Regions from separate parts of the Cedecea davisae genome, predicted to be linked through region 2. Evidence: predicted binding sites of a transcription regulator. Region 2 holds the regulator's gene; each other region holds the start of a gene.
What was found. Region 2 encodes CRP, which controls carbon source genes, mostly activating them, when cyclic AMP is high. Its sites were predicted from a motif close to ATGTGANNNNNNTCACAT; they were not measured.
Positions count from the first base shown of each region.

Region 1 (3,084 bases), 1.5 Mb from region 2:
GCAAAATAAAGATAGGCCCGGCGGAGGCCAGCACCTTCGGCAGTTTGATATAAGTCGCCAGCCCACGCACGATGTAGCCCGCCACAAACCCCGCAGCCAGTGCGCCGAGGAACCCGGTGCCGAGGCTGCTGGCAAGCAGGCCGCCAATCATCCCCGGAGCCAGACCGGGTTTGTTGGCAATGGCAAAGCTGATATACCCGGCCACAACCGGCAGCATCAGGGAAAGCGCGAGGCCGCCAAAACCGTCGAATTTATGCAGCGTTTGCACCGCAATGCTGGCCGCCTGGGCATGGCTGGCGTCCCAGATATTGTCGATGCCGTACAGGGATGCCCCAATGCGCGCGATGCCCATAATCACCGCCCCGGCGATAACAAACGGCAGCATCCATGACACCCCGGTCATAATGGCATTCTTAATCTCGGTTCCGGTTTGGGATTTCCCCTCTGCCCTGAATTTAGCCATTTGCACACTCCGCCTCTATCGCCTCAAAAACGGCGTCGCCGAACTTGATAGGGTCCGCTACGCTGCACTCCAGCTTCATCATGCCGTCAAAACGTTCCCGGCCGGTAATCGCCACGTCCGCGGCGATTATCGCCGCATCGGCTCTGGCGAGATCTTCGGCGCTGATTTCATTTTCAACGCCCATGCTGCCCTGGGTTTCAACTTTAATTTCATGGCCGCGCTGTTTGCCGGTCATTTCAAGCGCTTCCGCAGCCATGTAGGTATGGGCGACGCCCGTCGGACAGGCTGCAACACAAACGATATACATAACAACTCCTTATCGGGCTGAATTTAAGCAATAAAAAAAGCACAATGGCTGAAAAGCGCATTGTGCTTCGGGGGAGAACGACTTGCTGCATAGCTGTATCTCCCGAGTCGCCGCTGGCGTGGAGGCACATCATCAGCTGATGCAGACTGGAAATACGGAACAGGAAGGCAAGCTCGTAGCGCTTACGGATAGCCAGGCGGCATGGCCGACTGACAGCGCGCTGCGTTTTTAATAACTGAGCATGACCATGGCATAACTCGTTATACAATTTCCCGGCGCTGCACCACAGCCGTGACCAATTTGCGGCGAACTCGTTATCGATACATTCGGAATAAACTGAGGTATCTTTTTCCAGCTCGTTAACCACGTTGAACCAGCAGCTATTATTCAGACAGATGCGCACCTTGTTGCTGGCGGACAGCAACATCAGGCGGCAAACTATAAAGGTCCGAACAATATAAGCGTGCATGGCTTCTCCTGAAAATATGAGTGCAGTGTAGACAGTTCGAAAAATAACAAACGTGACTTTACGCACAGATATAAACACAGAGTTATATGCCTGTTTTTTACAAGGGATTATTTATAACGAGCTTAACAAATGTTAATTAATAAAAAGAGCGTGCGCGCGGGGAATTAAATCAAAGACCGGAAGAGGTAAACCAGAGGGAGGGTTTGCGCTCTGAATCACATGCATAAGAATGCCATTCAGAGCGCAAGTTTTCGAATTCAGCGCAGGCGGTTATCCCTGATGCGGGCCGGATAAGCCCGCGGCCGGGTGTACCACGCAAGCCATCCCAGCACAGCCGCCACGGAGCCAAGCACCAGCAGCCCCATTAACGCGCCAAGCAGTTTTCCGCCGAAAGTCCCGAGATCGCCGCCGGTTACGTTGCTGACCACCCAAAAGTAGCGAATCATCGCCCAGACAATGTACAAACAAAAAGCATAAAACAGCCACAGCGCGATTTTACCGCCGGGACTGCGAGTTGGTTTCGCATCCATAACGTTCGACCTAACTTAATCAACTAAACAAGACGGGTTGCCGGCAGCAGTTCCCCTGCCGCCTGAATGTGATTTTTATCACACTAACGGCGTATATCAACCGCCATAAGCGTTAAATTTTGTTTCAAATCAAGGCTTGTGGGCCAAAAATCAGCATTGCAGCCCGGAATTGATTTAGCTTAAGGAAAATTCTTAATGCTGCTTTTGCGGTTGCCTCCTCATCCTTGTTCGTTTTTCCGGGAGGAAGGCAAAAACAGCACGACCGATCGTCCTCTCTCCTTTCGGCCACATGTCCGGGTAAGCCAGACATATTCTCAAATCCCTAATATTTAATTCCTTAACCCTCAATATTTCCTAACTGAAATATAAACGAATAAATTTAATCTTCCCTGACGGGTTGACAATACTATTAGGCATGGGTAGATTTCACGGGCCGAAGTTGCGGCCTTTCCTAACCTGACATAAGAGACTAATGGATACTGAATTTAGTAGCTGCCCGAATATTGCCTTAAAGGCTGTTCGGGAAAGTAAACATGAAATCGATTGTGATCACTTCTTCGTTTTGGTGTGTCTCGCCGGAGCCTGATGCTCTTGTGTTGTCCCACCTCGACCAGGGTTTTCACGGTCCCGAGGTGTGTTATGAACTTCAAATCTACCCTTTTTCCTGGTGTCAAAACAGTGACATCAACTTTGCGTGTCCGGCCGCCCCGCGATCGGGTTTTGTCCGCACGCAAAAAACAGCCAAACTCAATTTTCTCTTCGAAAATCAGTGAGTTGAAGCAACGCATCACTAACTGGCGCGTCAGTCCTGTGACCGGCCAGCTGGAGCGCCGTTGCAGCTTCTCCGATAGCGAAGACCCACAAAGTCGACCCTCCGCCGCCTGATTCAGCCGTTGCGTTGTGATGCCGTGCGCGCTCTACCGAGCCGCCTGCGCCTGCACGTTACGCTGAGTTAAGCCATTATTGGTGCCTGAATATTCACTGATGTTTTCACATAAACATCAGGCGGATTAGTAATGCCCAAATAAAAATAAATAATTTTCCGTTCAATTTATTTCAAATAATAAATAGCGGGAAGCCGTGTCCGAAATTAATTTGAAACCGATCGTTTGTGCTACCGCAGACTATTTTCGGCCGCCCTTAATAAGGCGCTAACCGCAAAATGGTCGGCTGCTGCCCGGCGACAGGAGCACCACCATGACCGTACAAACCAAGAACCGTAATAAAAAAAGCACGCTCTCTATGCGTGCGGCCCAGGAAGCCAAAAACGGCATCGCTGAAACATTGGTTAACCTCAACACCACCAGAGAAGGAT
Region 1 covers NZ_CP172054.1:1,738,009-1,741,092, reverse strand. The annotation lists gene ACG1VR_RS08595 (PTS fructose transporter subunit IIC) at 1-463, opposite strand, end outside; gene ACG1VR_RS08590 (PTS fructose transporter subunit IIB) at 456-770, opposite strand; gene ACG1VR_RS08585 (hypothetical protein) at 853-1,002, shown strand; gene drpB (cell division protein DrpB) at 1,497-1,769, opposite strand; gene mgtA (magnesium-translocating P-type ATPase) at 2,967-3,084, shown strand, end outside.
Region 1: the regulator CRP is predicted to act here: its motif matches at 1,836-1,853, upstream of drpB (cell division protein DrpB).

Region 2 (3,084 bases):
CGATGGAGTTGATTATGGCGCCGCTGGTAGAGAAATTGGCGCAGGGCAGGAAGATAGCTTAATCCGACATGGGCGGTGCCGACACCGCCCATCCCGAATATTACCCTTCGATCACTTCATAGCTGTGGCTTATCTCTGCCGCTTTCTCCAGCATCAGCGTGACCGAGCAGTATTTCTCTGCCGTCAGCTCGACGGCACGAGCGACCGCGCTGTCTTTCAGGTCTTTGCCGGTAACCACAAAGTGCAGGTTGATATGCGTGAACAGGCGCGGCGCTTCTTCACGGCGCTCGGACGTCAGCTTCACTTCGCAGTCGGTCACCGCGTGGCGGCCTTTTTGCAAAATAGAAACCACGTCAATCGAGCTACAGCCCCCGGCGGCCATCAGCAGCATTTCCATCGGGCTTGGTGCTTTATCTCCGGAGTTACCGTCCATCAAAACCTGGTGGCCGGAAGCGGATTCACCGAGGAAGGTCATGCCTTCCACCCATTTAACTCGTGCCTGCATTTGCGTACTCCCAGTTGAGAAAAATTTCTTTCAGATTACGCGCCTGGGCCAAAACTGGCAACGTAAGGCGATCCAGGTCATGCTGAAACGAGACAATACAAGACACTTACCAAAAGCTATGCTAAAACAATCCGGATGCTGCTGCGGGACAGAGACGTTGATGCACGTAAGCAGAGGAAACGACTAATTACAGGCCGCAGGATTGACCTGCTCGCCAGCTCCCAGGGCTTGGGAAAATTTCACGATTGCAACGCCAGACAAGAGGTTCCGAGTCTTGTCTTTGGTAGCCAGTTTACAACAGAGGATAACCGCGCATGGTGCTTGGCAAACCGCAAACAGACCCGACTCTCGAATGGTTCTTGTCTCATTGCCACATTCATAAGTATCCGTCGAAGAGCACGCTGATTCACCAGGGTGAAAAGGCGGAGACGCTGTACTACATCGTCAAGGGCTCCGTAGCTGTTCTGATTAAAGATGAAGAAGGCAAGGAGATGATCCTTTCTTATCTGAATCAGGGTGATTTCATTGGTGAATTAGGGCTGTTCGAAGAAGGTCAGGAGCGTAGCGCCTGGGTTCGAGCCAAATCGGCCTGCGAAGTAGCTGAAATTTCTTATAAAAAATTCCGTCAGCTGATTCAGGTTAACCCGGATATCCTGATGCGTCTCTCATCCCAGATGGCTCGCCGTCTGCAGGTAACTTCCGAGAAAGTCGGCAACCTCGCCTTCCTCGACGTAACCGGCCGTATCGCACAGACGCTGCTCAACCTGGCTAAACAGCCGGACGCGATGACCCACCCGGACGGTATGCAGATCAAAATCACCCGTCAGGAAATTGGCCAGATCGTGGGCTGCTCCCGCGAAACCGTTGGCCGTATTCTGAAAATGCTGGAAGATCAAAACCTCATCTCCGCACACGGGAAAACGATTGTCGTCTACGGCACTCGTTAATCAGTGCAAAAAAAGGCGTGTCGCTTCGGTAACACGCCTTTTTTGTCTCTACAATTCAGGCTATGTGGAAAAGATTAATTTACCATCCCGAGGTTAACTACGCCCTGCGGCAAACGCTGGTGCTGTGCCTTCCCGTCGCCGTCGGTCTGGTACTCGGCAGCCTGCAAAACGGCCTGCTGTTCTCATTAGTTCCCGCCTGCTGCAACATCGCCGGGCTGGACACACCCCACAAACGCTTCTTTAAACGCCTGATTATCGGCGGTAGTCTGTTTGCCGTCAGCAGCCTGATAATGCAGCTTCTGCTGCTCTACACCAGCGTACCGCTGCCGGCGATACTCATCGTCATGGCCCTGCTGCTGGGCGTAACGGCGGAGATAAGTTCGCTGCACGCCCGCCTGCTGCCCGCCTCGCTGATTGCCGCCATTTTCACGCTTAGCATGGCCGGGAATATGCCCATCTGGAAGCCGATGTTGCTGTATATCTCCGGCACCATCTGGTACGGCGCATTCAACTGGTTCTGGTTCAGGATGTGGCGCGAGCAGCCGCTGCGGGAGTCGCTGAGCCTGCTCTACCGGCAGTTGGCGGATTACTGCGAGGCGAAATACAGCATGCTGACCCAGCACACCGATCCGGAAAAGGCGCTGCCGCCTTTGCTGGTTCGCCAGCAAAAAGCCGTGGATCTGATAACCACCTGTTACCAGCAGCTCCACATGCTGTCGGCCAATCAGCAGAACGGCTATAAGCGGCTGCTGCGTGCCTTTCAGGTCGCGCTCGATTTACAGGAGCATATTTCGGTTAGCCTGCATCAGCCGGAAGAGGTTCAAAAGCTGGTGGAGCAAAGCCACGCCGAGGCCGTTATCCGCTGGAATGCACAAACTATTGCCGCCCGCCTGCGGGTACTGGCGGATGACATCCTTTATCACCGCTATCCCACGCGCTTCACCATGGAAAAACAGATAGACGCCCTGGAAAAGATTGCGCGCCAGAACCCTGATAACCCGGTCGGGCAGTTTTGCCACTATCACTTCAGCCGCATTGCCCGGGTGCTGAAAACCCAGCGCCCGCTCTACGTCCGGGATTTGATGGAGGACAGGGAGCGCCGCCTGCCGTTCTTCCCGGCGCTCAGGAATTACCTCTCGTTCAAATCCTCCGCGCTGCGCAGCTCCGCCCGCCTCGGCGTAATGCTGACTATCGCCAGCCTGCTCGGCTCGTTTTTACATCTGCCAAAGCCCTACTGGATCCTGATGACGGTCATGTTCGTCACCCAAAACGGCTACGGCGCAACGCGGGTACGCATCGTCCACAGGGCGGCAGGCACCATGGCGGGCCTGTGTATCGCCGGGATAACCCTGCACTTCCACGTCCCGGACAGCTACACGCTGCTGGCAATGCTGGCGATTACCCTGGTAAGTTACCTGTTTATCCGCAAAAGCTACGGCTGGGCGACCATCGGCTTCACCGTCACGGCGGTATACACCCTCCAGCTGATTACGCTGAGCGCCGAGAGCTACATCATTCCAAGGCTGATAGACACCCTGCTCGGCTGCCTGATAGCCTTCGGCGGCATGGTCTGGCTCTGGCCGCAGTGGCAAACCGGCCTGCTGCGCCAGAACGCCCACGACGCGCTGGAAA
Region 2 covers NZ_CP172054.1:228,329-231,412, reverse strand. The annotation lists gene ACG1VR_RS01445 (phosphoribulokinase) at 1-62, shown strand, start outside; gene ACG1VR_RS01440 (OsmC family protein) at 101-505, opposite strand; gene crp (cAMP-activated global transcriptional regulator CRP) at 820-1,452, shown strand; gene ACG1VR_RS01430 (YccS/YhfK family putative transporter) at 1,515-3,084, shown strand, end outside.

Region 3 (3,084 bases), 1.0 Mb from region 2:
CTTTGAAACCTTCGTCTTTCAAGAACAGCGTCTGACCGTTGCTGCCGGTTGCTTTCAACTGCTGGAACTGGCTCCAACTGGTGTAGGTCAGGCTGTAGTGAACGGCCCATTTCGGCGCCACTTTATTGTAACCAGACAGCTCCCACATTTCCGGCAGGTGCAGGCTCAAAGAACCCGGTACGGTTGCTCCGCCGGTGCCCGCAGGGATATGGTTGGCAGCAAGGGCGCCAGCAACCAGAGGTGGCAGCGCGCTTGAAGGCGGCAGGCTGCTCTTATAGTCGCCGTCGAAGTCCACTTTCACTTCTGAGCGATAGGTGAAGCCGTAGCGGTTGTCTTTATCAATTTCATAAAGGATACCGGCGTTCCAGCCGAAGCCCCATTCATCGCCCTTCAGATGAGCAATCTGAGTATCTGCCGGAATAGAGCCGACCAGTCCTTTATATTGAGCAGGAAGCTTGCTTGCCAGAAGTTGAGGCAAGTCACCTGCGTAACGCTCAATCTTCGCTTTAGCGTATACCGCGTCGAAACCGAGGCCGAAGCTCCAGTTACTGTTCAGGCGGTAAGCGCCGCTCAGGTTCAGGTTGAGGGTGGTCAGGTCGGTAGTACCGCCCATTGAACCAGCCGCGTAGTTGTCGTTGTATTCTGTTGCCAGGCCGTAGTTAGAGGTGACGGAAGCACCCCAGCCGAACTGGTCGTTAATCGGTGCAACAAAGTGCAGGTTCGGTACCCATGCGGTCGGCGCGATGTTTTTTGCATCAGTGCTTTTACCGGATGGTGAAGTGCCGGAGATATTCACGTCCGGGTCAACGAAGATGGCGCCAGCGGAGAAAGACGGGCGGTCAAACATCATAATTGTTGCAGGGTTGCGGCTTGCTGAACCCGCATTATCCGCCACTGCACCTTCCCCCGAATACGCTCGGCCAAGGCCAGAGGAAGAGAACTCGTTTAATTGAAAGCCGGCTGCGTAAGCCTGGGAAGAGACTATTGCCACTGCAACCGCGAGGGCTGACTTTGTAAACAGGTTTTTCTGGCTCATGACCAAAACCTCATTGATTTATTTTTATGCAAACATTGTTACGTACCGTAACAGGAGCGCGAATAGTAGGGACTGATCGGGTACAGAGAAATCAGACCAGTGGCGAGAGTATAGGTCTGACCAGAGAGGATGTTGCAAGTTTGTTTCTAAAGTTTTTCAAGTTTGATCTTAAAAACGAGATCTGGTTGGCAAAACCGCGGGGAACTTCCCCCCTGATGGGGGATGTAATTTGTTTTAGATCATTTTTAAGTGTGATTTCCGTCACTTGTAGACTTTGTGAGAATTATCAACTGGAGCAGAGACAACCGCGGGCGTAAAATAACGACAATTATTTTAACTATTCTCCATTTTAAGCTGCACTACAGAGGAAAGCGTGATGAGTAAAAATACCGCCGATGAAACCCCAGTTTGCTGCTGCATTGATGTCGGTTCCATTATCGACAACACCGATTGCATCGCTACCTACAGCCGCGTATTCGCTGACAAAAAGCAGGCTGACGAAGTGCTGGCGGCGTTAACCGCCAAAGCCCGCGAAGTGGAATCGGAACCTTGCCAGATCACCCCGCGTTATATCGAAGTGGCGGACGGCGTGCAGCTGGATATCGACTTCGTGTTCAGCTGCCAGGCTGAAACTATGATCTTCCAGCTCGGCCTGCGTTAATCCTTCCTTCTGCGCCCTCGATTTTCGAGGGCGTTCTCTTACGTTGTGTAATAATTCGTGTCGCCTCTCCCAATTTTTTAGCCAGCCAGTTGGCTGGATGTGAATTTTTAGTTAAGACTGTGATCAGGTCAGACCACTTTTTTGTCTGTATTCACTTTTTTTAGCAGGGGAGCGTTATGAGTCAGGCACTGCCGTTGATTACCCGCCAGGGCGATCGTATTGCCATTGTTAGCGGTTTACGTACGCCGTTTGCCCGCCAGGCCACGGCTTTTCACGGCATACCCGCCGTCGATCTCGGCAATATGGTGGTCAGCGAGTTGATGGCCCGCAGCGAAATCCCGCCGGAAGTCATTGAGCAACTGGTATTTGGCCAGGTTGTTCAGATGCCCGAAGCCCCGAACATTGCCCGTGAAATCGTCCTCGGAACGGGGATGAGCGTGCATACCGACGCCTACAGCGTTAGCCGCGCCTGCGCGACCAGCTTCCAGGCAGTGGCAAACGTGGCTGAAAGCCTGATGGCCGGAACCATTCGCGCCGGGATTGCCGGAGGCGCAGACTCCTCATCCGTGCTGCCTATCGGGGTGAGTAAAAAGCTGGGCCGTACTTTAGTGGATGCCAATAAAGCGCGTACCCTCGGCCAGCGCCTGAAACTATTTTCCAAATTACGCCCGCGTGACCTGCTCCCGGTTCCTCCGGCTGTTGCCGAGTATTCAACCGGCCTGCGAATGGGCGATACCGCCGAGCAGATGGCGAAAACCCACGGCATTACCCGCGAACAACAGGACGCGCTGGCTCACCGTTCCCACGAACGTGCCGCTCAGGCCTGGCAGGAAGGTAAGCTCTCCGAAGAGGTGATGACCGCGTTTATTCCGCCTTATCGTCAGCCGTTTGCCGAAGATAATAATGTGCGTAAAGGCTCGAGCCTCGCCGATTATGCGAAGTTGCGCCCGGCCTTTGACCGCAAGCACGGCACGGTAACCGCAGCAAACAGTACACCGCTTACCGACGGTGCGGCGGCAGTCATCCTGATGACTGAATCCCGCGCAAAAGAGCTCGGCCTTAAACCGCTGGGCTACCTGCGCAGCTACGCTTTTACCGCTATTGATGTCTGGCAGGACATGCTGCTTGGCCCTGCGTGGGCTACGCCGCTGGCGCTGGAGCGCGCCGGGATCACGCTAAACGATCTCACCTTGTTTGATATGCATGAAGCCTTTGCCGCTCAGACGCTGGCTAATTTGAAAATGCTTTCCAGCGAAAACTTTGCCCGCAACGTGCTTGGGCGCGCCCACGCCACGGGCGAGGTGGACGATGCCAAATTCAACGTGCTGGGCGGGTCTATTGCCTATGGTCATCCGTTTGCTGCCACCGGGGCGCGAATGATCACTCA
Region 3 covers NZ_CP172054.1:1,273,924-1,277,007, forward strand. The annotation lists gene fadL (long-chain fatty acid transporter FadL) at 1-1,036, opposite strand, end outside; gene ACG1VR_RS06565 (YfcZ/YiiS family protein) at 1,413-1,697, shown strand; gene fadI (acetyl-CoA C-acyltransferase FadI) at 1,874-3,084, shown strand, end outside.
Region 3: the regulator CRP is predicted to act here: its motif matches at 1,286-1,303, upstream of ACG1VR_RS06565 (YfcZ/YiiS family protein).

Region 4 (3,084 bases), 2.2 Mb from region 2:
TAGCTTCGCCGAGATTAACTGGCTACCGCGTAAACCTGCGGCGGCAACGCACGGAGAATGCCTGATTCAGGCGGTGAAAACCCATGCCCGCGTGCCGGAAAGCAGCCATCATGAAGATGTGCGGGAAGAGGCCGAGGATGAGCTGCTGTGGGACAAAGCGACTACCGGCAGTAATGAGTTTTACGGCTGGGTGGCGGCCGAGTCCACCGTGGTTAAGCTGCTGCGTCGCCATTTGATAGGCGAGCGGGGCGTGGAGCACGAGGCGATTAACTTTATGGCCTATTGGGCGAAAGGGCGCGTGCGCTAACAAAAAGGGCGGCCATCATGGCCGCCCTGCGAGTCAGATCTTCTTCAGCTCCGGCAGCAAACGTACCGTCGTTTTGACTATCTGCATTAACTCTTCGTAGCTGGCGTTTTCCCGCGCGCTGACCGACATTCCCTGAATAATACAGCACAGATATTTTGCCAGGCAGCGCACATCGCGCTCTGCCGGTATTTCCCCTTTCTGCTGATGCTGCTCAAGGAAGCGGATCAGCGTCTGCTCCTGCACGGCGTGCCGGGCCTTTATCGTGGCGGCAATATCTTCCGAAGAAGCCGCCAGCACCGACGAGGTGCAGATAATAAAGCAGCCCGCGGGCGTACTTTTGTCGGTAAAACATTTTGCCACCGCAGAGAGATAGTTCTCCAGCGCGGTTTCCATCGTCTGCTCTTCGCACAGCAGGCAGGCTTCATGCTTTGCCGCAAACCGTGCGATGTAGCGGTCCAGCACCGCGCGGAATAGCCCTTCTTTGTTGGTGAACTCCGCATACAGCGTGGGCGCTTTTGCCCCGGTGGCTTCTACCAGATGCGCCATGGATGTTGCTTCATAGCCATGCTGCCAGAAGAGTGTCATGGCCTTGTCGAGTGCCGCTTCCCTGTCAAACACTTTTGGACGGCCACGGCTTTTTTTGCTGCAACTTAATGTCTCGGTTGCCATATCTGCCGTTTAACCTCTGTCTAATTAGTGAACACTTATTATAAAAATAATCGACGACAGTAGCCAGAGGCTTGTTATGAAAAATAATTATTTCTTATCACAATGAAAAATAGCGCTTTTTTTAATTACTTAACGTTCGTTATTAAAATGTGTTGACGTGTGACGCAGATCACGTTTATCATTTTTCTATCGATCGTTAACTAATTCGGGTTGGCGACCTAAATAATCACCTGCTTAGGACATTTACGATGAAAACTTTAACTACTCTGTTCGCTGCCGCCGTACTTAGCTCACTCTCATTCGCAAGCTTTGCGGCTGTTGAAGTCTCCGCCACTCCGGCCGGTCAGCAGAAAGTCGGCACCATCAGCGCGGACGCGGGCAGTAATCTCTCTTCCCTGGAAGAACAGCTGGCCGCCAAGGCCGATGCAATGGGCGCTAAATCGTTCCGTATTACCTCCGTTAACGGTCCGAACACCCTGCACGGTACAGCAGTCATCTATAAATAAGCCGGACGTTAACCCTCAATACGTTTGACCTTATTCGTTATATGCCACTGCAAGCAAAAGGCCCTGTCTTTCGACAGGGCCTTTTTTTTACGCATAAAATCTGAATCTAGATTTCGTTTGCTGGCTGGTCAGCCGTATGAGCATTGACGTTAACCGGCATCCCGGAGCGGTGCTCCATTGCCTGCGCCATGACCTGAGCGTCGGTCTGCGGCGCGTCACGGAACTGCTTCATCGGCTCGTTGAGCACAATCGGCAGCACTTTTGGATCGTCATCAATGGCTTTGGACAGCGGCTGGTGAACTTCAACCAGGCGGGAACCATCCGGCTCGATGGAGGTTTTAATTGGCGTATTGATGATGCGCACCTGGGTGCCGACCGGAACCTTGTTAAATAGGGCTTTAATGTCACCGTCGCGCAGGCGAATACAGCCCGAGCTTACGCGCATCCCGATGCCGAAGTCGGCGTTGGTGCCGTGCAGCAGGTAAACACCGCCGAACGCCGCGAGGCGGATCGCATGGTGGCCCATCGGGTTATCCGGCCCCGCAGGAACCACGGCAGGCAACTTCACGCCCTGAGCCAGATAGCGGGCGCGAATATTTGCCGTTGGCGTCCAGGTTGGGTTGGCGCGTTTATCGGAGATCTTTGTCACCATTGTTGGAGTCAACGTATCGCCACCCAGCTGGCCGATGCCAATCGGGTAAACGGTGACGCTATTTTGCCCGGCAGGGAAGTAATAGAGGCGCAGCTCGGCGAGGTTGATAACAATGCCTTCGCGCGGCACGTCCGGCAGCAGCATCTGGCGTGGGATGGTCAGCACGCTACCGGCACGCGGAACGTAAGGATCGACGCCCGGGTTGGCCTGCAATAAAGCCAGGAAACCGACGTTGTACTTCTTGGCAATCGCCTCCAGCGAACCGCCGTCGTTCTCAACCTGGTGGAACAGGTTTTTGCCAATCAGGCGACTATTGGCGGCCGGAAGCGGGTAATCGTTAGCGCTGGCGGGTAGCGCAATAATCGCCGCGCCCATCAGGGCCACGGCGGCAAACCAGCGGCGGAATAACAAAGTACGCGTTGCAAACATAGCTTAAACCCTGCGTTTAAAATGGCTAATTTTATTAGACAGATAGACGCCAATTATCGGCTAGCGGAATGTCGGGAAGTCCTGGGAGATTGCAAAGAATGTGTAAATGTCACAGAAAGTTGCGCCTTACCGGGCGGTAAGGCGCAGAGGGTTATGTGGCGGCGTTTTCCGCCAGGCTGTTCATGAAGTTACGCACCCATTCCATCCGCGTTTTGCGGTCGGCAAGTTCCTGAATAAACTTCAGGCGGGTCGGTCCGTCGAGGCGGAAATGCTGCGGCTGCTTTTGCAGCAGGCCAATCAGCCAGACCGGATCAACATGGTTTTTCTCGGCAAATTCAATCACGCCGCCTTTCTCGTTACCTTCAATCTTACGCACGCCGAGCTTCTGCGCCTGCTGGCGCAGGGCGGCGATGTCCAGCAGATTGCGGGCCGCGTCCGGCAGCAGGCCGAAGCGGTCGATAAGCTCAACCTTCAGCTCGTCCAGCTCGTGCTCGCCCTTCGCGCTGGCGATGCGCTTGTAA
Region 4 covers NZ_CP172054.1:3,012,275-3,015,358, reverse strand. The annotation lists gene ACG1VR_RS14445 (siderophore-interacting protein) at 1-307, shown strand, start outside; gene ACG1VR_RS14440 (TetR/AcrR family transcriptional regulator) at 341-976, opposite strand; gene bhsA (multiple stress resistance protein BhsA) at 1,225-1,482, shown strand; gene ACG1VR_RS14430 (L,D-transpeptidase family protein) at 1,589-2,563, opposite strand; gene mfd (transcription-repair coupling factor) at 2,715-3,084, opposite strand, start outside.
Region 4: the regulator CRP is predicted to act here: its motif matches at 1,134-1,151, upstream of bhsA (multiple stress resistance protein BhsA).